DNA from 2 places in the Sphingomonas sp. LR55 genome. Region 2 is predicted to be linked to the other one. Evidence: riboswitches for the same ligand, from Rfam matches in the RefSeq annotation. Region 2 holds a riboswitch; the other holds the start of a gene.
The links. A riboswitch is a leader RNA that binds a small molecule or an ion and turns the genes downstream of it on or off. The one in region 2 is predicted to bind cobalamin.
Positions count from the first base shown of each region.

Region 1: linked by a shared signal. The riboswitch ahead of QP181_RS19580 (TonB-dependent receptor plug domain-containing protein) and the one ahead of QP181_RS03215 (TonB-dependent receptor) in region 2 are both predicted to bind cobalamin.

Region 1 is NZ_JASPFO010000002.1:55,025-70,163, reverse strand. Features, by position in the region: gene QP181_RS19590 (PepSY-associated transmembrane domain-containing protein) at 1-1,215, opposite strand, end outside; gene QP181_RS19585 (TonB-dependent receptor) at 1,169-2,638, opposite strand; gene QP181_RS19580 (TonB-dependent receptor plug domain-containing protein) at 2,710-3,339, opposite strand; cobalamin riboswitch at 3,508-3,747, opposite strand; gene QP181_RS19575 (ATP-binding cassette domain-containing protein) at 3,950-4,306, shown strand; gene QP181_RS19570 (PepSY-associated TM helix domain-containing protein) at 4,218-5,378, opposite strand; gene QP181_RS19565 (TonB-dependent receptor) at 5,380-7,401, opposite strand; gene QP181_RS19560 (DJ-1/PfpI family protein) at 7,456-8,295, opposite strand; gene QP181_RS19555 (TonB-dependent siderophore receptor) at 8,308-10,443, opposite strand; gene QP181_RS19550 (hypothetical protein) at 10,570-11,166, opposite strand; gene QP181_RS19545 (hypothetical protein) at 11,361-11,720, shown strand; gene QP181_RS19540 (hypothetical protein) at 11,869-12,024, shown strand; gene QP181_RS19535 (cytochrome ubiquinol oxidase subunit I) at 12,098-13,507, shown strand; gene cydB (cytochrome d ubiquinol oxidase subunit II) at 13,504-14,517, shown strand; gene QP181_RS19525 (DUF2474 family protein) at 14,517-14,633, shown strand; gene QP181_RS19520 (DJ-1/PfpI family protein) at 14,746-15,139, opposite strand, start outside.
Region 2 is NZ_JASPFO010000001.1:625,032-640,170, forward strand. Features, by position in the region: gene QP181_RS03125 (efflux RND transporter periplasmic adaptor subunit) at 1-52, opposite strand, end outside; gene QP181_RS03130 (TolC family protein) at 49-1,311, opposite strand; gene QP181_RS03135 (hypothetical protein) at 1,369-1,698, opposite strand; partial or broken gene QP181_RS03140 (cation efflux transmembrane domain-containing protein) at 1,710-2,353, opposite strand; gene QP181_RS03145 (MerR family transcriptional regulator) at 2,422-2,826, shown strand; gene QP181_RS03150 (DUF5677 domain-containing protein) at 2,826-3,536, shown strand; gene arsH (arsenical resistance protein ArsH) at 3,666-4,406, opposite strand; gene QP181_RS03160 (YnfA family protein) at 4,436-4,759, opposite strand; gene QP181_RS03165 (arsenic transporter) at 4,756-6,042, opposite strand; gene arsC (arsenate reductase (glutaredoxin)) at 6,039-6,470, opposite strand; gene QP181_RS03175 (ArsR/SmtB family transcription factor) at 6,485-6,814, opposite strand; gene QP181_RS03180 (hypothetical protein) at 6,845-7,384, opposite strand; gene QP181_RS03185 (hypothetical protein) at 7,633-8,130, shown strand; gene QP181_RS03190 (pyridoxamine 5'-phosphate oxidase family protein) at 8,315-8,749, shown strand; gene QP181_RS03195 (PepSY-associated TM helix domain-containing protein) at 8,978-10,372, opposite strand; gene QP181_RS03200 (TonB-dependent receptor) at 10,381-10,707, opposite strand; gene QP181_RS03205 (TonB-dependent receptor) at 10,668-12,752, opposite strand; gene QP181_RS03210 (DUF2946 family protein) at 12,832-13,242, opposite strand; cobalamin riboswitch at 13,391-13,627, shown strand; partial or broken gene QP181_RS03215 (TonB-dependent receptor) at 13,797-15,139, shown strand, end outside.

The sequences.
Region 1 (15,139 bases), on a different contig from region 2:
GACCGCATACCAGTATGCATCGGGCGCCGTCAGGCAATCGACCGAGAGTAGCGGCGCGGAGCTCTCCAGATGACGTACGGCCCTCACGATGGCCACCTCTGTAGCTTGGGATGGCGCGAGTGTGACCGCATTCAACACTACTCGCCGCCCGTCGTGATAGGACAGCAGGACGAGGGGGGTTCCCGCATGGTGAGTCAACTGCGCTATCACCGCACCCTCGCCTGCTATGCGGAGCCGGTCGAGTGCTAGGTCCGGCATCGGATCAGAGGCCTGATAAATCCGCATCGCCGCCTTGTCCGGCTTCGTCCCGCCAAACAAATGACCAGGGTCTACCGACAGCCAACCGCTAAAGATCCAGGCGACTAGGAAAGCACCACCCACCAGCCCCGCGACATGATGCCAGAGCATCCAGCCGTTGTAGGGTGTCATTCGCCCGCCTTTGAAGCGCCGTGCGCCGATGCGGGTCCGCAGGATGCCGATCCACATCCCCGCGACCGCCGCGGCGATGCAGGGACCAGACACCCATAGCACGACCTGACGCCAAGCCGTTTGATCCTGTCTTAGAACCGTCGGATAGAGCCAGTGCGGCACCGAGCCGAGCCAATTCCAGAACCGCTCGCGACGGGTGGTCACTTGAAAGACGGCGCCCGTATTCGACGACACATAGGCCTCCGTGCCGGACGCGTCGGCAAGCGCAACCTTCCAAAGTGGACGGTGTCGATCGAAGCCGCCAGCAACCGTCCACTGATCCCGGGTCAGCCGTTCTACGTGCCTCGTCGGTGCGTTGGCAAAGCGGCCAGCGACCCGACCGGCGTAACGAGCATCGACTGGCCGCAGGACGGTACCGCGACTGGCGGCGAGAGTGGTGTGCGTTCCATCCCACCCGGTCACGCGCCAGACAGGCGCGCCGTCGCGCATCTCGAGGAACAGCTCCTGCGATAGCCGTCCGCCGTCCAGCGGGGGCGGCACGTTCACTGCTGCCCAGTCGATCGCCTCGCTCCCAGCCAGCTTATCGGCTGGCGAGAGGGAGGGATAAGGCACGTAGACCATCACCAGCCCGGACAGAAACCACATGGCGAAGAACAGGCAGCTGGCGATGCCGATCCAGCGATGAACGAGGTACAGCCAGCGCCGGGCAGTCTTGCCAAGCGCCGGCCGCCTGAGGGCGTTAAAAGCTGGCACGAAGCGAAACGTCGACCGAGCGGGGACGGCCAAGGACCCACTGCTGATTGTTGTACGTGTTTAGCGCGTAGGCCCGGTCAAACAGGTTGTAGCCGTGGATATCGACCGCGAGGCGTGGTGTCACCGCAAAGGAAAGCGTGGCATCGATCGTGGTGTAGCTGGGGACGCGGAAGCTGTTGGCGTTGTCCGAATAACGACGCCCGACGTAGCGCAGCCCGGCGCGCGCCTGGAGCGAGCGCGTTGCGTTCAAACGCAGCCAGAGATTGGCAAGCGTCTCGGGGACGTCTGGCGGGGTGTTGCCGTCGAAGCTCGAGCCGCCGGAGACGAAGTCGTCGAACGTCGCGTTGAGCACGCTGCCGTTTGCATCGATCCCGACGCCGTAGGGCAGATCGAGCAATACCGCGGCCTCGATCCCCTTGGCAGATCGCTGGCCGACCTGCTCGACCGGGCTCGTCGGGGTCAACTGTGCCAGCAGGCGTTTCTTGACTATGCGATAGGCGGCGAGGGTGGCGGTGCCGCGACCGTCGAGGAACACCGCCTTGGCGCCGACCTCAACTTGGTCGCCGACCGCGTTGCTGAACTGAACCTGCCCGGTCGAATAGGTGGTCAGCGTCCCCAGTGGGTCCACGCCGGTGGCATACTGCGCATAGAGCGACACCGTCGGGATCGGCTGATAGACGCTACCGACCCGCCAGGTCACGTTATGCAGCCGCTTGTCGAGCGCGAACGTCTCGGTGCTGACGCCGCCTGGATAGTCGATCGACCAGCGGCGGATCTTGTCGTGCTCGTAGCGCACGCCACCGACGATCGAGACATGCGTGCCGAGTTTCAGCCGGTCCTCGGCAAAGACCGCATATTCGGTGGTGCGCGTACGATAGCGCGGTGCGATCCCCTGCGTGTCGACGATCAGACCTGGATCGAACGCTAAAGGATCGACCTCCGAAACCTGGGGGTCCGAACCGAAGTTGTGGGAGTAGGTGAGTTTGATGAGGTTGACGTCAAAGCCCACGACAAAGTAGTTGCTGACGCCATCGGCGATGCCTGTCCTGAGCGTCACGCTGCCCTGATCGCCCCATTGCGTCTGATCGTGGACGATGCCGGTCATGTCGGTGCGCAGGATGCGCCCCGGTGTGCCGGTGTTGCCGCTGCCGTTGGCGCAGACGCCGTCCGCGGCGATCCAGCAATAGGTTTCGAGATTGAGCCAGGAGCGTTTGGAGGTGAGACGATAGGCCTGGTTGCTGACGGTGACCGCATCGCTCGGCGTCCAGTCGACCTGCAGGCTGGTACGGTTGTCGCGGTAGCGGATAAAGCCATCGCGTGTGTTGTAGTTTCGCTCCCCGATGCGGTCGTCGAGCCGTCCTTCGATCAGCGGCGTGCCGAAATAGCGCATCGGCTTCTGGTCGCCATAATCGTCACGCGCGGTGGCGACGAGCGTGTCGGTCGGTGCCCAGCGCAATGTGCCCGAGACTGCATAGCTGCGCGACTGGCCGCGATCGACATAGCCGTCCGATCGGCGATAGCTGCCATCTATGCGGTACGAGAGGCGCTCGGTGATCGGCCCCCTGCGCCAGCTGCCACATGGAAGCTGTCCTGCGAGCCATAGCCGATCTCGCCCTCCACGTGCGTCCGCTGCGTATTGGGTTTGCGCATCAGGACATTCACCGCGCCGCCCAGCGCGCCTTGGCCGTAGAGCACCGAGGCCGGGCCACTCAGGATGTCGATCCGTTCGACCATCCACGGATCGGTCGGAAAGGTGATCGTGCCCGCAGCCGGGAACAGCCTGATGCCGTCGATGAGCTGGAGCATGGATCCCTGACCGCTGAAGCCCCGTGCGGCGAGCGCGGTGCCACCGTTGCCGGGGTTGCCGGCGTTGCTGATGCCCGGCGCACGGCTTGTCGCGTCGATCACCGAGAGGTCGCCACGTGCGCGGATCGTGGTGCCATCGATGACCGAGATCGTCGCGGGGGTCTCGAGCGGCGTAAGGCCCAGGCGGCTGCCAGTCGCGTTTGGAGTGGTGAGCGTGTCGCGGGCATGCTGGCCGACAACTAGGATGTCTTCATTGTCGGAGGCAGGCAAAGACTGCGCATTGAGCGGCGCTGCAAAAACAGGCGACAGGAAAGCCCCCGCGACCGCGAGTCGAAACAATAGGAATGGCATTACGGTAATCCCCGGGGCGTCGAGCGAACCCGGCAGGGACCTCCCGCGAACGGCCGACATCCGCGCCATGCGGACGCCATCGCGACCGGCACGCATGCCCGTACGGTCCCCACCGCACACGTCGTCGCTCGACGGAGTACCGTGCCGCGGCCACCCCCTGGGCCCGGCAAGAGCGACCAGACGCCGGCAGGTCTCCTGGCTCACGGGTCATCACACGATGCACGGCCTTCCCAGGCCTTCGTGACTTACGTCCGGCCCAGTGGCTGCCCCTTCCTATGAAGGAAGAAGCGATATGCATCGCGCTCGCCGCTTACAGTTGCAGGGACAGCCTCGGATTCAGGCGGCGAACCACCCTCACCGCGTTCCCTATTAAGTCCCTCTCAGGACACCGACGCGATCATGCCAGCCTGCTTCAAAAGCAGTTCAGCGGCGCCGATGTATCCCGATCAATGCTCTTGAGCAATCGCCATAACCGAACGTCACGGTCTAGCGTCCAGGCGGCGTCCTCTAGCGCAACCTGCTTTTCCAATAGCGGACGGAACGCTCCTGTTGCAACGCGGCAACAACATCGTATGATACGCTATATCATGTCGCAGCTAGATTGAGGCTTATGCCCGATAATAACGGTAACCCTATTGCTATCCACGAACTGGCGGTTGCCTATGGCAACCATCGCGTTCTCGACGGTCTATCGCTCGATGTTCCCGCCAGCAGCATCACGGCATTGTTGGGTGGCAACGGAGCGGGCAAATCGACCACCTTGTCCGCTTTGCTCGGCTTTGTGCGTGCCGATGCAGGACAGATCGCAGTCTGCGGCATCGATCCAGGTGCGGACGCTGACGCGGCACGCCGACGCATTGCCTACGCGAACATCACTGTCATATGCCTCGCGGCCGTTCGTTCGGCCCTGCGAACTTCGCCAAAGTCCGACGCTCCGAATAGTCGCGGCGCCGCGACCAGCGCATAAAACCGGTCGTGAACAGGATCATGGGCAGTATACCCGCGACCAGCGCGAGCAGCCGACCGGTGAGCCCGAACGCCTCACCGCCATGCAGCGGGTGGAGCCAGTTCAGCACCGTGTCGCCGCCACTCTCCGCACGGCCGTCACGCACGGCAAGGATGCGACCATCATGGGGATCGAACCAGACATTGGTGCGCGGGAAGCGTCGGCTCGGCTCGCCGGGGCGGGCGAGATTGATACGGACCGCCCCTGAGGGAGTGGGCGGCGTTTCGATCCAGGCAAGCGCACCGTCGAGAAAGCGCCGACGTGCACGCATGATGAGCGCGTCGATGGTCAATCGGGTGCTTCCGGGCATCACGGCCGGCTTGGGTGTCTGGTAAAGCGGCGAGACGCTGGAGATGATCGGCCGGGTCTGGTCGGGCAGGTCGAGCATCACCCCCGTCGCGGTCACCACCAGCAACAGGATCAGTCCGGAAAGGCCGGCCAGCTTGTGCCAGTCGTATAGTCGCCGGATCGGCACGGCGCGCGTTTTGAACCGCAGCGCCCGCCACCAGCCCCCTGATCGCGGCCACCACGCCCACAAGCCGCTCGCCAGCAGTACTAGCATGACGATCCCGGCAATCCCCATCGCGATCCCGCCGGGCTGCTCCAGCAACAGGCGGTAGTGAAGATCGTAGATCCAGGTGACCAGCGTATCACCCCAGAAGCCGGTGCGGATCGTCGTCAGACGCTCCGGGTCGACCCAGGCGAGCAGCGGCGCGAAGGCGCGTCCTGTCGTTTCCTTCGGTGTGTAGTACCGGACAGGGATAGCGCCGCCCTCCCCCGTCACCTCGATCCGCCACGCGCCAGTGCGCGACGGATGCTCGCGGTGAAGCGTATCGATCACCGCCTGCCACGACGCCGGGCGTGCTCCCGTCGGCACCGCGCGCAGCGCCGGGCTGAGCGCAGCGTCGATTTCCGGATAGAACACCAGTAGACTGCCGGTCAGCCCGGCAAACGCGAACAGCACGCCGATCGTCAGCCCGAGCCACAGGTGGACGCGCCGCATCGTCACGCGCAGCGAAGGACGCGTCGCCATTTTAGAAGCTCAACCGCACTGCGCCGAACAGCGAGCGCGGGTCTGCCGGCGCGTGAAGCCGCTGCGTGCCGTCGTACCAGACATATTCGTAATGATCGTTCGCGAGGTTCTTCAGTTGCGCCGACAGTTCGAGCTGCGGTGTCACCTTGTAGGCGAGTTCCGCGTTCAGCACGACATAGTCGCCATAGCGCCCCTGCGTGTTCGCCGGGTTCAACTCATAGCTTGACTGTCCGTTACCCCAGAACGATACGCGCAGCTTCGGATCCGGGGTTAGGTCCAGCCCGCCCGAGAAGACGTTCTGCGGTACATGGTCGATCGCGTTGCCCGCCTGCGACGGCGTCGCCGGATCGGGCGTCACGATCCGTGCGGTCTGGTGCGAATAACTGCCCCAGAGCGCAACGCTGCGCACCGGCTTCACGTCAATTTGGAAATCGACGCCCCGCCGACGCGTCTTGCCGAGATTGTCGAAATCGCCCGATGGATCGTTCAGACGACGCTTCAGTTCGCCACTCGCGGTCTGCTGCCACAGCGCGACGCGCGCTTCCAGCCAGCGACCGCGCGTCAGTTTCACGCCGCCCTCGAACCCTTCGTTGATCGACGCCGCGACATCGACGACGCGGGGCGCCACCAGATACGCACCTGAGCCGGCACCGATCTGGAAGGTCCGGCCGTAATTGCCGTACACCGTGACGCCGTGCACGGGCACGATCGCGACGCTCAGCTTGGGCTGGCTGATCGTGCCGTAATCGTTGATCGGCGCGGTCGTGCCAGCGAGCCGGTTGGTGAAATCCCCCTCGACCCGGTCAAGCCGCCATGCGGGCGTGATCTTCAGCCAGTCGGTCGGTTCGATCACCGCCTGCAGATACCCGCCGTACACGGTTAGGCTGAATTTCTGGTCTCGCGTCTGGTTGGTGAGGATACGCCGGTTGGTCAGCCAGCGCAGACTCTTGTTGTCCTGCACCTGCACGTCGCCGCCCGCCTCGATCATCAGCGCGTCGCTGGCGTGGTAATGCAGCGCGAGCGTGCCGCCATATTGCCATTCCTGGGTCAACCGGCGTTGTTGCGCGACGTTCGCCGAGAAGCGGACGTAGCGGTCGTCGCGCAAAGCGTTGGCATAGCCCTTGGCACTGAGCGCGAGATCGCCGGTGAGGTCGGAATCGAGGTGCACGCTGTACTGTCCGAGCCGACGCTTGCCGCCATCGGTTTCCGAAACCGCGTAGGAGCGTCGTCGGTTCGTATAGGCATCGGCATCGGTCAGGTAGCCTGGCTCCTCGGCGGTCGCGTTCGAATGGCGGACGATCGCGCCGAGCCGCGTCGATCCGAAGTCGTAGAACCATTTGGCCGCGAGATTGAGCCGGTCGAGATCGGCATGGTCGCGAAACGCATCGGTGCGTCGGTAGCTGACCAGGTAGTTCTGGCTAAACTGGCCGCGTTCCAGACCCGCGGAGACCTGACCGTCGATCGTCCCGAACGCGCCCGCGATGGCCCGCGCGTCGAGGTAGCTACCACCGATCCGCGTCAGGATGTTCGCGTTGCCCGCGATATTATGCAGGCCCCAGCGCGGATCGGAGGTGCCGCGGACCAGTTCGATCCCGGCGATGTCGAGCGGCGAGACCATGTCGATCCCGGTCATGCCGCCGGCATTGTCGTTGGTCGGGACGCCGTCGATCAGCAGCTTGACCGCGTTGATCTCGCCTTCGCCATTGAAGCCGCGGATCGAGAAGCGGCCCGAGGTGGTGCCCTGGTTAAAGTCGGTCAGCACGACACCCGGCAGCCGCGCGAACAGCTCCCAGGTGTTGTCGACCGACTGGCGCTGGACGATGTTGCCGCCGAGTACGTCGACCGACGTCAGCACATTCTCGGTCGAGCGCGCCATGCTGGGCGCGGTCACGACGATATCGCCGATGGTGAAGCGCGTATCGCCCTCTACCGGCCCCGTCGCGGCCGTCCTTGCGGTATCCGTCTGTGCGGTGGCGGGATAGGCGAGCGCCAGACCCAACATCAGGCCTGGCACAGTGAGCATTATCGTCTTCACTTCAGTCTTCCCCTTAATTCGTTACTTCGTCGATCTGCGGATTCAGCCGTTGGCGGCGAGGGCCTCGGCCTGTTTCCTGAATCCGGCGATCAGTTCGATCATCGGCGCCTTCACCTCGGGACGCGCGGTCTTGAGCGTGCCGGCGTTGAAGAGTGGCTGCGGATCATATTCGCTCATCAGCTGGGTGCATTCGGCGTAGGTCCGGTCGCGCAGTTCGGCGATCATCGTCGGCCCGAAATCGAGCCCCGACGTCACTCCCGCGCCGGTGATGCGGTTGCGGTCGCGCACGACACGCGCGTCGGTCGGGATCGCGCCGAAACCCGCCAGCGCGTTGCGGCACGACCAGTGCGAGGTGGCCTTGTACCCCTTCAGCGATCCGGCCTTGCCGAGGATCAGCGAGCCCGAGCAGACGCTGGTGACGTATCTCGCGCGGGCACCGCGATCGGCCATGAATGCAATGGTCGCGGGATCCCGAGCCGCAGCGATCGTCCCGTCGGTGCCGCCCGGCGCGAACAGCACCGTCAAGTCCCGCGAACGGGTGTCGAAGGTGGCGTGCGGCGTGATTGTCACGCCCGCGTCGCTGGTCACCGGTTCGAGCGTTTTCGCGACCAGCATGACCTTGGCGCCCATCATCGATGCGAACATCGACTGTGGCCCGATCAGGTCCATGACGGTCATGCCGGGGTACATGAGCATCGCGATCTGTTCGTCGCCTATCCAGTGGATGCCGTCGCCGCTGTTGCCGGGCATCGCGTGGTTCATGGGCGGCGCCATCGGCGCAGGTTTAAGCCTGGCGGACGCCGTCTGTGCGCCGGCCGCACCCGCCGCCAGCGGAGAGAGCAGCGTCATCAGCGCAGCGGTACGGCGATCGATGTTCGTCATCGACATATCCTTTCAGAGACGCGTCTTGAGCGTGACGAACGCCGAGCGCGGCTGCGTCGGCATCACGACCGGGAAGGCGAAATACTGATAGGTGTCGAAGCTGCGCGCGCCGCCCAGGTTGACGGTTGACACCTGCACAGTGAACCGCCCGATGTCATAGGATGCCTGCGCGTCGATCGCCGCATAGCCCGGCACGGACACGCTGTTGGGCAGCGTGATCTCGCGCGCGGTGAAGGCGGTGACGCCCGCACCCAGCGACAGGCCCTTCGCCGCGCCGCCCAGGACGCGATACCGTGCGGCGATACGCCCGCTGTGCCGCGGCACGCGCGGCAACCGGTCGTCGATCAGCGATGTGTTGGTGTCACGGGTGACCGCAGCATCGGTATAGGCGTAGTTCGCGATGATCGAGAACGCCGGGCGCGGTTCCCAGATCAGGTCGGCCTCGATCCCGCGCGATCGCTGCTGCCCGGTCTGCACCGCGAAAAACGGAAAGGCCGGATCGGGATCGGGCGTCGCGACGTTGTTGCGCGTCTGTTCGTACACCGCCAGCGTGCCCGACAGGCCGATGCCGGTCGCCGCAAGCTTGATGCCACCTTCGACGTTGCGCGACGTTTCCGGCCGCGGCGTAAAGCGGCTCATGAGGCCGAACGCGCCACGAAAGGCTGTGGCATAACCGGCATAGAGCGCTACCCCCGGCACGACGTCGACCGTCGCACCGATCCGCGGCGACAGCCGATGATACGTTTCGTCTGTCGCCTGCTGGTCCTCGCGGAACCTGAGCCGCGTGTAGCGAAGCGATCCGGTGAGGTGCAGCCAGCCATAATCGGCCTGATCCTGCGCGTAGATGGCCCGCGTCTCGTATCGGTCCGTCTGCAGGAGACTGGGAGGCAGGATTTCGCCGAACGACACGTCGTAGGTCGGATCGGCGAGGTCGATCGATCCGCGCGTCATGCCCGTGAAGGCCATGTCCGAATAGAAATCGGTATGGTCGTAGCTCGCCCCGACGAGGAACGTGTGCGTCCCGCCCACCATCTCCGTCTTGGCGACCAGGTTCGCATCGAACGTCGCCTCCTCGAAATGGCTGAGCATGTTGAGCGCGAGCAGCGGATAGGTCGTCGGGGTGGCGGGGTCGGCCGGGTACATGTCCGGATAGATGAAGGTCCCGAACTGCGGCACGCGGCTTTCGTAATAGCGGCCTGTGACGGTCAACCGCACGTCGTCGCCGAAGTCGTGCCGCAAGGTGCCGGTGACCATCTGGTTCGTGGTACTGGACCGCGGCTGACCGTTCGGCGCGCCGGGAAAGGCATTGCGATCCACTTCGCCTGCCAAGGTCTGCGCGGCGGGAAGCCCCGAATATTCCAGTTGCTCACGGCGACCATATTGCCCCTGCACCATCAGGTCGGTCCGGGTGCCGAGCTGGAAAGCGATGCTCGGCTGGACGAAGATCCGCTCGCCCTCGATCCGGTCGACCCAGTGGTCGTTGCTCTGATATTCGCCGGCGATACGCGCGGAAATGCCCGTTGTGATCGGCACGTCGAGTTTGCCGTAAGGATTGAAAGTCGCGAAGCTTCCGGCCCGGATCGCGGCATAGCCCTGAAGCTTGGTTCCGGGGCGCTCGCTTTCGATATTGATGAGGCCGCCAAGCGGCGAGCCGACGCCGCCGCCGTAGAGTGTGGCGCTCGGGCCTTTCAGCACGTCGATCCTGCGGATGCCGACCAGGCTTGCGGGATCGTTGGCCGCCGAAAACGCGCCGAACATCGGCAGGCCATCCTGATAGATCTCCGCCATGAAGCCGCGCACGATCGGCCCTACGGTCAAGCCCTCCTCGGGGCGGTTGCCGACGACACCCGACACATTCGCCAAAGCCTCGCCGAGCTGGCGACGATCCTGTTCGCGCAGCAGCGCGCCGGTCAGCACCTGCACCGACTGCGGCACATGGATCAAAGGCGTGGTGGTGCGCGTTGCGGACGCTGTCTCGGGAACGGCATATCCGTCGCGGATACCCGTGACGACGATCGTATCGCCAGTCCAGCTTGGCCCGGCATTGGTCGGTATGGGGTCAATCGGCGCAGTCCGAGCTTCGACGTTCTGAGCGTGCACGGTCGGAATTGAGAAAGACGTACAGGGTGCGGCGACGGCGACAGCCATCGTCGTCCCAAAAAGAGACTTCGGTCGAAACATCGAAAATGCCTTTGACTGGCGCGCGAGCCTTTGGCAGCGCACCATGAACGACAGCGACCCGCCCCCGATGGGAGGCAGGTGCGATTCAACAGGTCAACTGAAGACGGGCGGGCCTTGCGAGGGCGGCCGGAGATGCGGCGTAAGTGCAAGGCGCGGCGATCCGACCGCTCGCGAGCCAACCGCCATGACGAAGGCGATGGCCGCGATCAGCAGGACGGGATCGACCGCCGCGAGCGCGTGCGCCGAAAGGCTGGAGAACGCGCACGGCATCTCCGTCTTGCCATGCTCGTCGGACTTGCCTTGATCGGCCATGTCGCCGTGCATCCCCGGCATGGTCATGTCCATGTCCCTGCTCGTGCCAGGGTTAATGGTCTGCGGTGCGACCCCCGAGCAGATCGTGATCGCGATCCGACCGTGCTCGGCGGAGATCATATAGCCCGACGGGATCAGCAGCTTCAGCGCCAGCGCCGCAACGCAAATCAGCGCAGCAAGATGGCGATGAGCCAGAACATGGCGGCGAAGTGCGAACACCCGATGCGAGGTAGCCCAGTCATGAGCAACTGTCACTTGGACAGGATGACCTCCTCGTGACGTTCGTGCGATCCGAACCTGCCGCCGTTTCATGCGCAATTCCGCCCGGGAACATTCGTTGGCAAAGAAGCAAAAATAATCGCGGGTTCCCAATATCATGGGGATATCGAAATGGACTTAAGCACCAGCCCTGCAGCGCACATGAGACATAATGTCACATCGACCAGGGCGACGGCGTGACTTAGCGCGTTCTCATGCCGGCCATTCGCCATCTTGTTCAAAACCATTCGCTGGCGATAGTCTTGATCCTTGCGGTATCGCTTGCATTACGGCTCGTCGTACCGAGCGGATACATGCCGACGATGTCGCACGGCAAGATGATCGTATCGATTTGCTCGGGCACGATGACCGAGCCGATGGTCCTGGAGGTACCCGGACTGGCGCAGCAGCCGGACGATGCGAGCCACGACGCCCCCGCAAAGCATGACACACCGTGCGCCTATGCCGGCCTGACGATGGCGGCGCTTGCTGCAGTACCGCTCGACCTGCTGATCGTCGCTCTGGCCTTCACGATGGGCAGCGGCCTACGCCCTGGACCGGCACCGGTCGAGACGTCGCGGTACGGGCTTCGACCGTGGGCGCGAGGCCCCCCTTCCCCCTCTGACCAGTCGTTCATGCGTCTGAACGTCCACTCGGTGGTCTCGTCCAGCTGAGCCGACGCGCGGCGCCCGCTTCGTCAGAGATGCCCGCGTCGATCGCGGGCGGAACAGGATCATCAATGTCTAACTCATCGTCCGTCCGGGCGAGGGCGTCGTGTGCCCGGCGCCAAGGCCCCGTCTCACTGATCGGAAGGGCAGCGGAATGCTGACTCCCGGTGAACGGCGTTTCCGCCGAAAACTCGACATCTTCGTGGTTCTGCGGGTCGCGGTCACCGCGATGCTCCTCATGCTGGAACGCGCGACCGAAGAGCGTGCAGGCGCAACCGATCCGCAGCCGGCCACGAGCACGGCAGGATGAACTTGGTGCCGAGCGCCAGTCGTTCGGCATCGCTCCGTGCCCGGCCAGGTCCGGCACGACGAACAGGCCTCCCATGACAGATTATGCGCTTCTTCTCGCACGGATACAGTTCGCCTTCACGGTATCCTTCCACTTCCTGTTTCCCGCGTTCTCGATCGGGCTCGCCAGCTTCCTGATGACGCTCGAGGGCCTTTGGCTCAGGACCGGGCGCGGCGTGTACGCCAACCTCTACCGCTACTGGCTAAAGATCTTCGCGATCGTGTTCGGCATGGGCGTCGTCTCCGGCATCGTCATGTCCTACCAGTTCGGCACCAACTGGTCGGTGTTCTCCGACCGGGCCGGCCCCGTGATCGGTCCGTTGATGGCCTACGAGGTGCTCACAGCCTTCTTCCTGGAAGCGGGCTTCCTCGGCGTCATGCTGTTCGGCATCACGAAGGTCGGGCGCGGACTGCACTTCTTCGCTACCTGCATGGTGGCACTTGGCACTCTAATCTCGGCGACCTGGATCCTGAGCGTCAACAGCTGGATGCACACTCCGACCGGCTTCGCGATCAATGCGCAAGGGCAGTTCGTCCCTGCAGGATCGTGGCTGCCGATCATCTTCAACCCCAGTTTCCCTTACCGGCTGACCCACACGGTCATTGCCGCATTCCTGACGACGGCGCTGGTCGTCGCCGCGGTTGGTGGATGGCACCTGCTGCGCGATCGGGCGAACCTCGGCGCGCGCAAGATGCTGGCGATGGGCCTGGGCATGATCGCGGTCATGGCACCGCTCCAGATCCTGGCTGGCGACGAGCACGGGCTGAACACGCTCGAGCATCAGCCGGCCAAGGTGCTGGCGATGGAAGGGCATTACGACGCGCATCCTGACGGAGCGCCGCTCATCCTGTTCGGCCTACCCAGCGACCGCGACGAGCAGGTCCGCTATGCCGTGGAGATACCCAGGCTCAGTTCGCTGATCCTGCGCCATGACCTGAACGCCCCGCTGCCGGGACTGAAGGATTTCGCGCGCAATCGACGTCCCCCGGCAACGATCCTGTTCTGGTCGTTCCGGATCATGGTCGGGCTTGGGCTGGCAATGCTCATGCTCGGCGTGTGGGGACTGTGGGCACGGTGGCGAGGCCGGTTGTACGACACACCCTGGCTACACCGTGCGGCGGTGGCAATGGGACCGGCGGGCTTCGTGGCAGTGCTCGCCGGCTGGATCACGACCGAGGTCGGCCGGCAGCCATGGGTCATTTATGGTCATATGCTGACGGCGGACGCGCGCTCGCCGATTGCTGCCCCCGCAGTGGCGACGTCACTTGCCGCTTTCGTCGTCGTCTACTTCGCGGTCTTTGGATTGGGCGTCCTCTACGTCCTTCGCCTGATCGCCAAACCACCCGAAGCGCATGAGGCTGAGCCGCGCCGCACGCCGCGCCATGCAGCCGGCATCACGCCGGCAGCGACCTTCGAGCCGACCAACAAGGAGAAGGACGCATGACCGGCCTGACATACAGTCTGGACCTTACGGTCGTCTGGGCCGTCATTATCGCATTCGGCATATTCGCCTATGTCGTCATGGACGGGTTCGATCTTGGCATCGGCATCCTGTTCCCCGGCTTCGAGGTCGGGGCGGAGCGTGACGCCGCGATGAATTCGATCGCGCCGGTGTGGGACGGAAACGAGACATGGCTGGTGCTAGGCGGGGGCGGGCTGTTCGCGGCCTTCCCTCTCGCCTACGCGATTATCCTTCCCGCCACCTATCCGCTGGTGATCGCCATGCTGCTGGGCCTGGTCTTTCGCGGGGTGGCGTTCGAGTTCCGCTGGCGCGATCCGGTGCACAGACGTTGGTGGGACAGGGCCTTCATGCTGGGTTCTCTGGTCGCAGCGATCGCCCAGGGCATGATGCTAGGCGCAATCCTGCAGGGCATCCGGGTCGTGGGCCGTGCCTTCGCCGGGGGATGGCTGGACTGGCTCACTCCGTTCACCGTCCTGACCGGTATCTCTGTAGCGGTCGGCTACGGGTTGCTTGGCGCGACCTGGTTGATCGGTAAGACGGACGGCCCCGCACAGGCGCACGCGCGACGGATGGCCAGGATGCTGAGCATCGCTACGGTCGTTGCAATGGCCGCGGTCAGTGTGGCGACGCCATTCCTCAGCTACGATTATTGGCGACGCTGGTTCGCGATGCCAGGGGTCCTGCTGACCGCGCAGGTACCGTTGCTGGTCGTCGTCATCACAGGAATCCTGTTTTGGTCGATCGCCCGCGGTAGGCACAAGCTACCCTTCCTCGCGGCGCTTGCACTGTTCCTGTTGGGCTATGTCGGGCTGGGCATCAGCATCTTCCCCTATGTTGTACCGCGCGCCATCACGATCTGGGCAGCTGCGGCACCGGAGCAGAGCCAGTTGTTCATGCTGGTCGGGACCGTCGTCATTATCCCGATCATCATCGGCTATACCGGTTGGGCCTATTGGGTTTTCAGGGGTAAGGTCGGCGAGGGGTATCACTGATGGCCACGCCCAAATCTCCGTTCGTCCGGCGGCTGTGCTGGCTGGCAGCGATCTGGACCGGGAGCGTGCTGGCACTTGCGGCGGTCGCCTTCGCCATTCGTTCGGTGCTACTTTAGTCTCTTCTACTCCGGCCGGGAAAGGCGAGTTTCCAGGCCGGAAGGGGGCTGCATGCATCGGTACGCGCCACGTGCCGGCGTCCGTCGGCGCACGCTCTAATCGGTGATCTTATCAGCCCGGGCGTCGATCATTCGCCGTGGCGGCGACTTCACGCACACCTGCCACGAAGCCCGTAAGCATGTCCTTCGCCCGAGCGAGTACCGCAGGGGGCGCGTGGTCCGGCGTACCGCTATCGAGCGAAGGCGCCGGTGCATATTCGGCAAACAGCTGGACCATCTGCGCAAACTCGGTGGGACGAAGCCGCTGGATCAGGGCAAGCGCCAGGTCGAGGCCAGCGGAGACCCCTGCCCCGGTCGCCCTGTTGCGGTCGAAGACGACGCGCTCATCGACTTCGACCGCGCCGAATTCCTTCAGCAGCGGTCGGCCAATCCAGTGCGACGTCGCGCGATACCCGTTAAGGAGTCCGGCGCGACCGAGCACGAGCGATCCCGTGCAGACACTCGTC
Region 2 (15,139 bases):
CGATGGCGAGAGTAAGGACGGCCGGCATGGCGACCTTCAGTATGCGGTTCATCGTTGATCGTCCTTGGGGAGCGGTGCGGCGGCGGTCAGGCGTTCCAGGCGTGCCTGGGCATCGTGGAGGGCGGCCAGCGCGTCGATCGCGGCCGTCCGGGTTTCGAGCAGCGTGCGTTCGGCATCGAGCAGATCGAGCTGCCCGAACTTGCCTTCGCGGTAGCCGATCCGGGCGATCCGTGCCGCCTCGGTGGCGGCGGCGAGCGCCGGTCCGGTGGCGTTGCGCGCAGTGGTCGCGGCGTTGTCGGCATCGGCTCGAGCCGTCGCCACGTCCTGGTCGGCGTCGAGCATCGCGACCCGTCGCAGAGCATCCGACTGCTCGCGTTGCGCCTCGGCTACGGCCATGTTCGCGCGCCCGTTGTTGAAGACGTTGAGGGGGATGGAGATGCCGAATACTGCGGCGACGTCGTTGGTCTGTTCCAGCCGCCGTGCGCTTGCGCTGACCGTGAGGTCGGGCACCCTCTGGCTGCGCGCCAGACGCACCTGCGCGGTCGCCGTGTCGAGGTCGGCACGCGCCGCTGCGACCGTGAGGGTTCCGGAGGTCGCGATCGGTCGCATCGCGCCAGTCGAAGGGACCGCGTCGAACCAGCTGCGATCGAGCTGCCCCACCGGCATGTCGAGCAGCCGGGCAAGATTGCCGGAGGCCGCTTCTGCCGAGCGCCGTGCCCGTTCAAGCGCACCTTCAGCTGCAATGCGCGCCACGTCGGCGCGCTGCTCCTCGAGCGGCGATGCGCGGCCGGCCTGAACCCTCACGTGGGCCCCGCGAAGCACTTCGGCAGCGATACCGACCTGATCCTGTGCGATTGCCATCCGGCGCTGCGCGGCTGCGGCGGCATTGTAGGTCTGTGTGACCCTCAGCCGCAGGTCGGCGCGAGCGATCTCCGACTGGAGACCGGCGCGTCCGATCTGTGCCTCGGCGACGGCGATGCGCGCTCCGCGCTTGCCGCCGAGTTCGAGCGGCAGGGCGAGGCCGAGCGTCGTCTCCGACGATCGCAGTCCTTGATAGATGCCGGTGCCTGCGACGTTTTCCGCCTCGCCGACGATCGACGGGTTGGGGCGAAGACCGGCGACGCGGCGCTGGGCCTCGGCGGCACGGATGCCGGCCGCAGCCACATCCTGAAAGGGCGATGAGGCACCCGCTCGGTCGAGCGCTTCGGCGAGCGTGAGGACCGGCGACGAGGCCGCGGTCGGGTCGGTCTGGGCCTGCAGCGACGATGCGCAGGCGCCTGCGGCCAGGACGGCCGCGATGATGCGATACATGGAGTGCTCCTGACGATGGTGACCCGGACGCGCGTCGGCGCGCGCCCGATCGACGCGTCAGGCCTGGGGAGGTCGGAGGGCCGCTTCCGTGACGTGACCGCTCAACGTGCGACTGGGCGGTGCAAGCGGCATCGCCGATGTCGCGACGGCCGCGCTTATGGTGGTCCGGATCATCGGTGTGTTCACGTGGTGCTCGTGGCAGCTCGCGTGGTGGTGCGGGTAGCCTTTGTCCGCGTCCGCAGGAACTTCGTCGCCATCGCCCGGGGCGTGCGCGGCCATCTCGGTCCGGCTCATCTCGACGCCGCGTGCTTCCGCGGCATGAGCCATGCCGGCCCACGTCGTGAGGACCAGCATCAGGCACGCCAGGAAGGGCACGAGCTTGCGCATGCCGTTCCCTATCATTCCGCCGGCACCGTGTAACCCCGTCCATTCGGGACAAGTTCGGATCGCGCCTGCACGATGATCTGCACGCCGCCGCTGATGCCGAGAACGGCCATGACGCCCGCTACGATCAGGTCTGGCCAGGCGGTCCCGGTCCCGAACACGCCGACTGCGGCGAGCACCACTGCCACGTTACCGATCGCGTCGTTGCGCGAGCAGATCCAGACCGAACGCATGTTCGCGTCACCGGTGCGATAGCGATATAGCATCAGCGCGACGCCCGCGTTCGCCACCAACGCAATCACGCCGACCACGCCCATGATCCCGGCCTGCGGCGTGCCCCCGTGCCAGACACTCCACAGAGCGGTTGCCAGCACGTAGACGCCGAGGATGGCGAGCGTGACTCCCTTCAGCAGCGCCGCCCTTGCGCGCCAGGCGAGGGCCATGCCGGTCACGCCGAGACTGATCGCGTAGTTGGCGCTGTCGCCGAGAAAGTCGAGTGCGTCCGCCTGCACCGCCTTCGATCCCCGGCTACGCCGGCGACTATCTCGGCGGCGAACATCGCGCCGTTCACGCTGAGCGCGATCCAGAGCGCTCGCCTCCACCTGGGATCGGCGGAAGTCCCATTGCCGGATGATGCGCAGCAGCTGTTGCAGGCCATGGTCGTCGCCCTTCGTGTTCTTCGTGCGACGCCCTATATGCACCCTGTAGCTGCTACAGGGTCAAGACATGAATGCGTTGACGATCGGCAAGCTGGCGGAGGCGACCGGCACCAAGGTGGAGACCGTCCGCTACTATGAACGTGCGGGTCTGATCGCCCCACCGGCTCGGACATCGGGCAACTACCGTTCGTATCAGTCGGAGGATCTGGAGCGGCTGCGGTTCATCCGTCGCACGCGCGATCTCGGCTTCTCACTGGACGAGGTGCGCGCGCTGCTCGACATGGCGGTGCAGCGGGACCGGGACTGTGGTACTGTCGACGAGCTCGCCAACAGGCACCTGGGGGAGATCGACCGCAAGATCGCCGACCTTACAGCGCTTCGGCGCGAGCTTGCCGGGGTCATCTCGAGCTGCGCCGGTGGCACGATGGCGGAGTGTCGCATCCTCGAGGCATTCGCCCCGGGTGGCCGCTGATGGATGCCGAGGCCATGTATGGCCCGGCTCGAGCAGCTTTCGGCAAGCTAGTATCAACGGCTGATATCGTTTCCGTTGGAGCTAGCGGGATATCCAGCCCAACGCCGCAGCACTACTGGGCATCAGTGCTTTTCACCCGGCTGGTGGTGACGGCCAAGAGCATCCAAGTCCTGACGCCGGCGCTTGGCCCGAACACGCACGTCGACTTCAGCGCGGTCGCGTCGATCGTTCGCAATCTGGCCGAATGCTACCTGTTCTTCTTCTTCCTCTGCATCGACGATGTGCCGCAGGATCAGAAGGACGCGCGCATCATCCTGCTCAATCTTCACGATGACGGATCAAGGGCGAAACTATTTGCCGAACTTGGCGAGGAGGAACTGGATGACGAGACACGTGCTCTCCGCATTGTCGTCAGGACCGACTTGGAGACGAAGTTCGCCGCAAATTCCTATCTCGCGGCGCTGCCGGAGAAGAGACAGCGCGAACTTTTAAGGGGTGAGAAAACCTTCTTCGTTCAGGACGACGTGATCGACCGAACGGACCTCGACAAGAAGAACTTCCGCTTCTTATACCGATTCCTGAGCAACCACACCCACACAGGCCCGGTCGCCTTCTACCGCATGGGCGAGCACGGTCGGGGGCAGGTTACCGGAACGAGAAGGACACCTTCTATATGGCGTCCGCTCTGGAGTTCGCGGCGACCCTTCTGACCCCGGCGATACGTGACATGTCGGGTCTGTTTCCCGAGGCCGAGGAGAGAGGGCGTAAGGCGCGTTCGGCTGATATGAGAAAACCTGCGAGGGCAAATGTTCGCCGACGTGGATGACGGCGGCAGTAGATCATCGTGCGATGGCGATTGCGGAGTGGTCCATGGATGGATCGATCGGCACGCCGCGTTCCTTGCGTTCTGAATATCGGTCGACCAACTGGCCCGAGTGGGGTCGCAGAAGCACCGTGAACCGCACCAGCTCCTCCATCACGTCGACGATACGGTCGTAGTAGCTGGAGGCCCGCATACGGTCGTCTTCGCCGAATTCCTTGTAGGCCATCGCCACCGACGACTGGTTCGGGATCGTGAACATGCGCATCCACCGGCCGAGCAAGCGCAGGGTATTGACGCTGTTGAACGACTGGGATCCTGCCGACACCTGCATCACAGCCAGCGTGCGCCCCTGCGTCGGTCGCATGCCGCCCATCGAAAGCGGCAGATGGTCGATCTGCGTCTTCATGACGCCGGTAATCTGCCCGTGCCGCTCGGGACTACACCATACGTGCCCCTCCGACCACATCGACAGCTCACGCAGTTCGTGCACCGCCGGGTGGTCGTCGCCGGCGACCTGGTCGGGCAGCGGCAGGTCGTGGGGGTCGAAGATGCGTGTCTCCGCGCCGAACAGCTGCAGCAGCCGTGCCGCCTCTTCAACGCAGAGGCGCGAGAACGAGCGCTCCCGGAGCGACCCGTAGAGCAGAAGGATGCGTGGCGGCGGCTGATCCGTCCCGAGACCAAGCGCCAGCTGATCGATGACGAAGGATCGGTCGAGTGCCGGGGTGTGCGTCGGGTCGGCAAGCGTGCGGAGAGGCATGAAGATAGCTCCAGGATAGCTGTTCGCCGTCAGGCTGTTCGCGGTGCAAGCAGGATCACGCAGGTGCCTGCCAGGCATAGTGCAGCTCCACCGACGTCCCATCGGTCCGGTCGAACACCCTCGACGCTCCATAGCCACAGTAGCGAGGCGCAGATGTAGATGCCGCCATATGCAGCATACGCTCGTCCTGCCGCGTCGCTGGCCACTCGGGTGAGCAGCCATGCGAACAGGATGAGCGATACGATGCCCGGGGCGAGCCAGATGGGTGACTTTCCCATCCGGAGCCACGCCCAGAAGGCGAAGCACCCGGCGATCTCGGCGAGCGCGGCGGCGATGTAGACGATGGCGGTCATGCGATGGAGAGCCTCAGGGCAAGGGCGGCGAGCGTGATGAGCAGCACGGGCACGGTAAGCGTCATGCCGACCTTGAAGTAGTAGCCCCAGCCGATCTTCACGCCCTTCTGGTCGAGTACGTGCAGCCAGAGGAGAGTAGCCAGCGAGCCGATCGGGGTGAGCTTGGGCCCGAGATCGCAGCCAATGACGTTGGCGTAGATCATCGCGTCCCTGATCGTGCCCGTGGCGTGCGACGCATCGATGGACAGGGCGCCCACCAGCACGGTCGGCATGTTGTTCATCACCGACGACAACACGGCCGCGATGATTCCGGTGCTGAACGCCGCGCCCCAGACGCCACCCTCGGCGGTTCTATCGAGCAGTGTCGAGAGGTGCGTGGTGAGGCCGGCGTTCCGCAGGCCGTAGACGACGAGATACATGCCGAGCGAGAAGATTACGACTTGCCATGGGGCGTCGCGGATCACCTTGCGCGTCTCGATGACTTTTCCTCGTCCGGCCACTGCAAGCAGCAGAATCGCCCCGACCGCGGCGACCGCGCTGACCGGTACGCCGAGTGGATCGAGCACGAAGAAGCCGATCAGCAGCAGGGCCAGAACGATCCAGCCGGTGCGGAAGGTCGCAGGGTCGCGAACGGCGTCCGCCGGCATCCGGAGCTGCCCGACGTCGTATTTCGCGGGGATGTCTCGCCGGAAGTAGAACGTCAGAACGAGCAGAGTGGCCGCGATCGCCGCGAGATCGACGGGCACCATGACCAACGCATACTTGCCGAAGCCGAGGCGGAAGAAGTCGGCAGACACGATGTTGACCAGGTTGGACACGACCAGCGGCAGGCTGGCGGTATCGGCGATGAACCCGGCGGCCATGACGAAGGCGAGCGTCGGTTTCGGACCATAGCCGAGCGCACGCAGCATCGCGATGACGATCGGCGTGAGGATGAGGGCCGCACCGTCGTTCGCGAACAGCGCGGAGACGGCCGCCCCCAGCAGGACGACCATCGCGAAGAGGCGACGGCCGTGCCCGCCAGCCCATCGGGCGACATGGAGCGCGGCCCATTCGAAGAAACCGGCGGCGTCGAGCAGAAGGCTGACGACGATGATCGCCACGAAGGTCGCGGTCGCGTTCCAGACGATGTCCCACACCACCGGGATGTCGGATACGGTCACCACGCCGGCGATCAGCGCCACCGCGGCGCCGCCCATCGCGCTCCATCCAATGCCGAGGCCGCGGGGCTGCCAGATGACTAGCGTGATGGTGACGACGAAGATGAGTAGCGCGGCAATCATCCCGCCACGCGGTTCCCGTCTGCGTCGACGACCTTCTCGCCGTCCTCCTTGGCGAAGGCGCCGCGTTGCGGCTTGGGCAGGATGCCCAGCACCGCCTCGGACGGACGGCAGAGACGCACGCCGAGCGATGTGACGACCAGCGGGCGGTTGATGAGGATTGGGTGATCCATCATTGCGTCAATCAATCCTTCGTCGCTGATCGCCTCGTCGTCGAGGCCGAGCTCGGTGTACGGGCCGCCCTTCTCGCGCAGCAGCTGTCGTGGCGTGATGCCGGCGCGCTCGATCAGCTCGACGAGCATTGCGCGGGAAGGCGCCGTCTTCAGGTATTCGACGACGTGCGGTTCGACGCCGGAGTTGCGGATCAGCGCCAGCACGTTGCGCGACGTGCCGCAGGCAGGGTTGTGGTAGATGACGACATCGGTGGTCATGTGCTCGGCTCCATTCAGCAGCAGGTGAGTTCGGCCACGAGCGGCTCGCACAGCTCGGCGCTCCCCTGGCAGCAGTCCTTGGCAAGGAAGACCATCAGCGCTTTCAGCGCGCTGACGTCCGCACGCTGAATGAGGTTCCGGCCGCGCTTCTCGGAACGGATCAGTCCTGCCCGGACGAGAACGGCGAGATGCGTCGAGAACGTGCTCTGCGTCAGCGCGAGCTTGTCGACGAGCTCGCCGGTGGACAGCCCGTCAGGTTCATGGCGGATCAGCGTGCGGAAGGTCGCGAGTCGAGTGGGGTGCGCCAGCGCGGCAAGGGCACCCAGTGCGTCATCTTCAATCATCCATCGGTTTTAACCGATGGATGATATGGGTCAACTTCCATCGGTAGAAGCCGATGGGTCGTTGGTGAGGGCGACGCTTACCCTCGGCATGTCGAGCCGCAGACACGTGCCGAGCTCGGGTTTTCTCGCGTTGAGATACGTCAGGCTTCGTACCACTATCGGCAGGGGGTCGGTGAGATCATGGCGCACCAGGCGGGTAAGCGGGACCGTCGCGCTTCGCTCGACCGTCGGAAGGTGCATTAACCAGACATGGAGCGTCTCGAGCGGGTGATGATACCAGATGTTCTCGGCGACGCGGATGACGCACCGCAGGCCTTCGGGAGCGAGATAGGCCTGGATGTCTATCTTGCGGTCGGCCGACCGTAGGGACTGATCCTGCCAGATTGCCTCACGCCGGAGCCTAGCGATGAAGGCCTCGACCGTGGTGTCCGCCGCCTCGACCGCCGCGACGAGCAGGATCGGCAGATCGAGATGATCTCCGGTGAAGCGGAGGCGGCGGTCGGTATCCGGACCCTGCGTGACCGCCGCGACGGATGCATTTCGGCGGTCGTCGTCGGTACGGCCGGTCATCGCTTGGTCCTCGTTGCACTGTCCGGCAGAGCAAGCTGGTCCTCCGTTCCCTCGGGCGGCGCCGAAGTCCGCTGAGCTGCCCGTCGAAGTCGAGCCGCAGCACATGGACGTTGCTGAGCGCGCCCGGCGACATCAGCCGCACGCCCGACCACGCGGGGCGCTGGCGATTTGATTCAGTGAACCTGCGCCCAATCTGCAAATTAGACCGTTGCGTTCATAACGTCCCGGAGCCGTATTGGAGAAGTGAAATGGCACTAGAAAACATTGTTAACGCGGCCAAGTCTGCTTTGAAGGATGTCGTCTCGTCGCCATCTGCTGACCCAATTTCCGACCGTGACGAGGTTTTGCAGGACTTACATCTGGCCGAAAAGGCATGGGCGACCGACGGTGTTCATTCAGGAGTATGGTTCGTCCGTGACGGCGAGCATGTTGCCTTCACGCCCACGACGCGAAATGGGGCGACACTGACGATCGGTGGTCAAACGACGAACTTCATTCCCGCTGACCGCTTTGCCGACTACCTAGTGAACATGCGGGCCGCTATCGAAGCAGGCGAATTTGATCGTGAGATAGCAGGTGCGCTCCATGGTTCGGCTAACGTCGGGGGAATTGCCGAGGTTGCGCTTCCGCCGGCTAGAGAAGGCAGTCCGCAAGATATCCGGCAAGTGCAACAGGATGCTGTACTAATTCGTGAGGGGCGCAATCCGGACGGATCGTTATCTGCAGTCGTGAGCAGTGGTTCTTAGCAACTACTGCGAACAGAGGTGGCTCGGCAGAACTGGGGAGGGGCCTCTGTCTCGCCTGTCCATTTTCCAAAAACTGTTCCCGATTGTACCGATAGTCGTATTGCCGCACGCGACCGTTATGCCACCATGTTCGTTGCAACCGCTTGGGCAAACTTTCATGGCCCCACTTTGAAGGAGCAACACGATGTCGGACCTCAGCCTACACGACCTGTCAAAGAAGATGGCAAAGTTGGACTTCACGATGATGGCCACTCGCTCACCCAATGGCACCCTGACAGCCCGCCCGATGAGCAACAACGGCGATGTAGAATACCAAGGCGACAGCTACTTTTTCGCCTACCAAAACTCGCGAAAGATTACTGACCTGCGTGCCGATCCGCACGTCACGCTTAGCTATACCGGTGCCGTCGGTATGCTCGGCGGTCCCCCGCTGTTTGTAACTGTCGAAGGCGCCGCTGCGCTGATCGAGGACAAAGGCGCGTTCGCCGATCACTGGACCAAGGATCTCGATCGGTACTTTCCCGAGGGCATCGACACACCCGGTATCGTAATGATCCGTGTCGATGCAAAGGCGATCCGCTACTGGGATGGTAGCGATGAGGGCGAGATCACAATCTAAGCAAGTCACCTAAAGCCCGTATCACATAGGACTTCCGCGGCATTCTCGCGGAAGTCCTAACTTTCGCGACAGCAGGACAGCCGATTGCTGTGTAACCGTCGATGCTGATCGGCGCGGCTTGTCAGCGCTACATGCGACCCGCCCAAGTGTCGCAAAACACCTGTTTTCCGCATAGTCGTGATTGCGACAGGGTTTTTCACACAGTTGCCCCCGAGGTAGGGTCGTTGTTCAGGCAGTGCGAAGGGCGGGAGACTCCAGTCCCAGCCAAAGCCGCGCTTGAGGGACGCGCCGCAGCAGGACCCTTTCAACAATCGTCACGACCAACAGCGTCAGCCCGAACAGCGGCATATAGATCCCAAGGCCGACGATCGCTGCGACTAACGCAGGCCGGTAGCGTGGGTGCGCCGATGGCACCGGCGCACCCAACAAACCCGTCGGTCGCCTCCGCCACCACGTAACCCCGCCCGATACGGCTAAAACGACCAGCAACAGCGCAGTGAGCGTGCCGAGGATCTGATTGGCGATACCGAACAGCGCGCCCTCGTGCGCTGCGATGCCGTAGCCGATGACCCGGTCGATCCAGTGGCGCTCGGCGAACGCGACACGGCCGACAAGGCGCCCTGTCGCACCATCCACCTGCGCGTCCGATCGCAGCGGACGATCGGCTGCGTCCGATGACACCGCCCACGGTGCACCATCATGCTCGGGCGGAGACAGCAGCACGGGCGGCGCGATCCGCAACGGCCGGACCGTCGCGATCACGCGGGCAAGTTCACCCGGTCGGATCGTGGGCGTGGCCATCACCATGCCGTCATGCCCAGCGTGAGGGCCGAGCATTGCGTCCGTTTTCGGCGTCGGCGCCTTGCCGCCGATCGTCCAGTCAACCGGACCCTGCGTCGCGCCCGTGAGCGTGCGGACTTCGCCGAGATAGCTGCCCCAGGCGTTTGCCCACGGAAGGCCAGTGAGGATCAGCCCGAGCGCGAACACCGACACCCAGATGCCGGCAGTCGCGTGGATATCACGCCAGAACAAGCGTCGTCCGCCCCCCAGGCGTGTGTAGAGGACACCCGCGAGCCCTTTCCGGTTGCGCGGCCACCACAGATAGAGACCCGTCAGGAGCATGACGATCGCCCAGCAGGCGGCGATCTCGACGAGGTAGCTGCCCCACACCCCCGCCAGCAATTCGCCGTGAAGGCGCGACACCACGTTGAGCGGCCGGTCCTCCTCGCCAATGACCCTGAGAACCGCAAGCGAGTGCGGATCGACGTAGACGCGGTGATCAACGCCATCCGCGGAGACGATGACACGCACGGCGTTTCCCGGATATTCCGGAAGCACATATCTATGCAGCGACGATCTTGGGACTGCCCCCAGCGCCGCGCGGACCTGCGCATCGGGTGAGACCGTCCGCCCGGCAACGGGAAGATGATCGTAGGGCCGGTCCAACAAGGCTTCCAGCTGCGGCCGCCACAGATAGATCGTGCCCGTCAGCGACAGCCAGATGATGAACGGGATGCAGAACAGCCCCGCATAGAAGTGCCAGCGCCATACCGCGTTGTACCACCGTGCGCCGGGTGTCCCCCGTCCGTTGGGTGAGTTCCTGTTCATTACCGAAGCGTCCATGCCCGCCATCATAAGGCCTTGGTCAAACGTATCCCGACCGTCCGCGGCGGTCCGACGAGATAGGAAAAGTAGCTGGTCGCAGTGGTGTTGCCGGGCGACGTCGTGAACTCCTGACCGAAGACCGGCACGGCGTCGAACAGGTTGGTGACGAACAGGTCGATCCCCACGCCGCCACGCATCGTTACCCCGGCCGATGCGTCGACCAACGTATAGGCCGGACGCGGCAGCACCTCGCCTTCGCCGAACCCGCTGTTGGATCCGCCGACGTGGCGCGCCGCGGCGAACAGCGTGCCGGTCAGCCCTTCTGTGAGCGCGGTCTCGTACTCGCCGCGCACATTCCACAGCCAGCGCGGCACATCGAGCACACGGGACCCTGCCGGCAGCAGCAGGTTGGGCACGTCGTTGCGGTAGGTCGCGTCGGTGAACGATCCGCCCGCGTGAAGATCGAGCCCCGGGCCGGCGACACGGAAACTTCAAGCTCGCCGCCACGGCTACGAACGCGGCCGGCATTGACGGTAAAGGAGATGGTCGTCGCGTTGTTGATCCCGCACGCTGTCTGGAACGCCTGCTGATAGTCCTTCCAGTCGATCGCATAGGCAGCGCCGTTGATCCGCACACGACCACCCCAAAGGCTGGTTTTGGCGCCTATCTCGTAATTGTCGGTACGATCGCTGTCGTAGGGCGGCGGTACATCGGGAATGCCTGCCGCGCGACGTTCCGCAGCCGAGCAGATATCATCGGTCACGGGCGCGTTGACGCCCCCGGTGCGGAATCCCTGCGAGTAGCTGGCGTAGAGCGTCGCGGCACGGCTTGGCTCATAGCTTAGCGTGAAGCGCGGTGTGACGCCGTTCTCGCGATTGCGCTCGTCATAGTCGTAGGCGAGATCGCCGTCTGCTACGCCACCGATGCCATAGCGTCGGCTCGCTTCACCCTGGCGATAGGCAAACACGCGGGCGCCCGCCGCGACCTTCACCTTCGGCACCACGGCGTAGGTCAGCTCGCCGAACGCCGCGATCTCACTCTCACGGAAACGCACCGTCGTGTCCTGGATGACGGCCGGGCTGCTGGCACCGAGCGGCAGCGGCGCGGCGACGCCGAACAGGTTAGCGACGGTGATCGTACGGCCGGAGTCCTGATGAAGGTCGCGGTAGAGCGCGCCGAACACATATTGCAGCCGCCCCGGGCCGTCGGACACCGCGCGCACCTCCTGTGTGAACTGCTTCGTGCGGCCAAAATCCTTGAGCGGTGTTGGGAACAGCTTGCCGCCTGGACCCGGCCCGACAATGTCCTCGACGATTGGAGAGTCGAACGCGGTGACGTCGAACGACAGCCGGTTGCGCCGGTCGAGCCAGGACGAGTTGGACGACACGGTGAAACCACCTAGTGCATCGAACCGGTTCTCCATTAGCAGCGAGCCGATGACGAACCGATCCTTGGCATATGTGTCGGCATACCGCGCCTTGAGCCGCGCGCGTTTGCCAAAGGTCACGTCGCTATGGGGGCGGTCCGCATTGCTGTACGCGTCCTGCCAGACCAACGACGGGGTGATCGTCAGGCTCGGCGTGGCATTCCAGCGAAGCGCCGCGCGAACCGTGCCGGTGCGCGTCCAGTTGACGTCCTTGCGAACCGCCGACGTTCCCGCATTCTCGGTCAGGTCACCGGTAGTCGGCCGCAGATCGTCGATCCAGCCGCCCTGCCGGACAAACCCGCCCGATATGCGCAGCGCCAGTCTATCGGTGACGATCGGCAGATTGAGCATCGCCTTGGCGTCCCAGCTCGTACCGCCATCGGTAACGGTCGCAACGCTCGCCTGCCCCAGTGCGGCGATCTTGGTGGCATCGGGCTGGTTGGTCACGATGCGGACCAGGCCGCCCATCGATGACGATCCGAACAGCACGCCTTGCGGTCCGCGCAGCACTTCGACCCGAGCGACGTCGAACAGCTGCGGGTCGGGCTGTGAAAAACCGCGGAGTGCGCGGGTCTGAAGTGGGGTCTCGTCGAGGTAGACGCCTGTGGTCGGCGACTGAACGAACCCCACCCCGCCGATCCCGCGTATGATATACTGCGAGTTGCCGGGCCCGGTGGTCGCGAAGGCTAAGCCCGGTACGGAGTCCGCCGCGCGGGAGAAGTCCTGCGCGTTGAGGCGGCGAAGCAGGTCAGCGGAAAAGATGGTGACGCTAGCGGACACATCCTGGAGCGCTTGCGGGCGTTTCAGCGCGGTGACGATGATGTCGCCGGGTTCCGCTGGTCCAACGCTCAGCGCGTTGTTCGCTGTTGCGTCGGCCTTCGTGGGGGGTGCCGCCAGCTCCTGAGCAGATGCTGGTACGGCGAGCAGGAGGCAGGGCAGGCATGCCCCCGCCAACAAGTGGGATCGGATCATGAATAGGCCTTTGACCGGCCCCGAGAAAGCACTCGGGCCGTGGACGTGGTTGCTCCCGAAGGAGCACGCGATCAGTTGGTCAAAGGACGGCTGGGGGGCCTCGAAGCGGAGGCCGAAGATGGGTGCGGCGAATGATTGCCGGCAGCACGGTTGGTGACAGCCCGACCGCCATGACGAAGGTGATCAGGGTGACGAGCTGAATAGGATCGATCGCACCGAGCGTTGCGGCTGACAGGCCCGCAAACGCGCACGGCATTTCAGCCTTGCCGTGGTCCCGCGACTTGCCGTGATCAGGCATGTCGCCGTGCATACCCGGCATTGCCATCGTCACGGCTCGAGGGGCGACGCCGGAACATAGCTCGATTGTGATCCGGCCGTGCTCGCTGCCGATCATGTACCCGGCCGGCACGAGCAGCTTGAGCAACAGCGTTGCCGCGCACACGAGCACGGCGAAGTAGCGTTGCGCTAGGAGGCGACGAACGGCGAACACCGGACGCGGGTAGCGCAGGCAGGCAGTCCTGTCATTGCCGTGTCGATCTCCCCTGCAAACGGACGGGATCAAAGAAGGCCGAGGCTGTCTTGCCGATCGGAACCATCCCCGGTACGCAATGTCTGTCAGGCCGGAGAAGTATCTCCGACCCGACAATGATCGCGCTGGTGTCCCGAGAGGGACTTAATAGGGAACACGGTGTGGGAGACGCTCTCCCGAAGCCGAGGCTGTCCCTGCAACTGTAAGCGGCGAGCGAGACATACATCGCGTCCTCTTCCGGAGGGTGCAGCCACTGGATCAACGCCATAACGGCCGAGATCCGGGAAGGCCGTATATCGAGCGACGACCCGTGAGCCAGGAGACCTGCCAGCGTCTGGTCGCTCTTGCTTTGATCCAGGGGATGGTCGGGGCACGGTTCTTCCGTCTGGGCGACGAACGAGCGGCGGGGGTCGCATCGGTTCGTGTCGCGGGCGCTTGCGTCCGCCTGCCGACGCGTGCCGACCGTTCGCAGCGGACGCCCCCGTCCGAAGTCGCTTGGCGCACGGGGGACGGACATGCAGAATCTGAGATTACGAACAAAATGGCTCGAATGCGTGGCTATCGCTTCGGCATGTAGCACCACACCAGCATGGGCTCAGAGGCAAGACACCGAGGCTGTGCCGTCACAGGCACCAAACGACATCGTCGTATTCGGCCGCGGCGAAGCGAAGATCGGTGTTGCGCATGCAGCAAGTGAGGGCACCGTCGCCGGTGCCGACCTTCTGATTCGCCCTCTGCTGCGCGTTGCCGAACTGCTGGAGGCGATCCCTGGCATGGTCGCTGCGCAGCATTCGGGAAGCGGCAAGGCCAATCAGTATTTCCTGCGTGGCTTCAATCTCGATCACGGTTCGGACTTCACGACCTATATCGACGGGGTGCAAATGAACCTGCGCACCCACGGTCATGGCCAGGGCTATCTCGATCTCAACGGACTGATACCGGAGATCGTCGCGCGCGAGGATTTTCGCAAAGGGCCATACCGTGCCGATGGCGGCGACTTCGCGCTGGCGGGGGCTGCGTACATGACCACGATCGACAGCTTTGCCCGGCCGTGGCTTTCGGTTGAGGGCGGCTCTTATGGCTATGGTCGGATCGCCGCGGGCGGGACGATTGACGGGATTGGTGCGGGGAAGCTGACGCTCGTCGCGCAGACCAAGGTCTACGACGGACCATGGGAGGAGCCTGAGCATCTGCGACACGCATCTGGCTTCGCGAAGTATGCCGCTCCAGCTGGCGCAGGCCAGCTCGAAGCCTCGCTCAACGCCTACCGCGCGACCTGGCGTCCGACAGAACAGATTCCCGAGCGCATAATCGGTACCGCGCTCTGCAAGGACGTGTTCTGCTCACCCGATCCGACGGCGCGGGGTGAAACGACACGGCTCGTCGGCAACGTCGCGGTCCGCCAGCCTGACTGGCACGCCAATGTCTATGGTCAGTTCTACGACTGGTCGATGTATTCGAACCCGACCTACACCGATCCGGAGGGGACCAGCGCGCAGATCCGCCAGTTCGACAAACGCTGGATCGTCGGTGCAAGGGGCGAAAAGCGCTGGACGGTCGCACCGACCCTTGCCGTCTCGCTCGGTACCGAAGAGCGCTACGACCATATCGGCAGCGTCGGTGTTTATCGCACTAGTGCGCGATCGTTCCTGTCGTCGCTCGGCCGCTACCATGTCGAGGAGGCGTCGGCAGCTTTGTATGGCGAAGCGACTTGGACACCGGTCACTGGTCTCCGACTGATCGGCGGGGTGCGCGGTGATTATTATCATTATGTCGTGCGCGCGGGATCAGGCGGCGGCGGTAGCCGGCGAGGGCAGTGGAGACGATACGATCCTGTCACCGAAGGCGTCGATCGCGT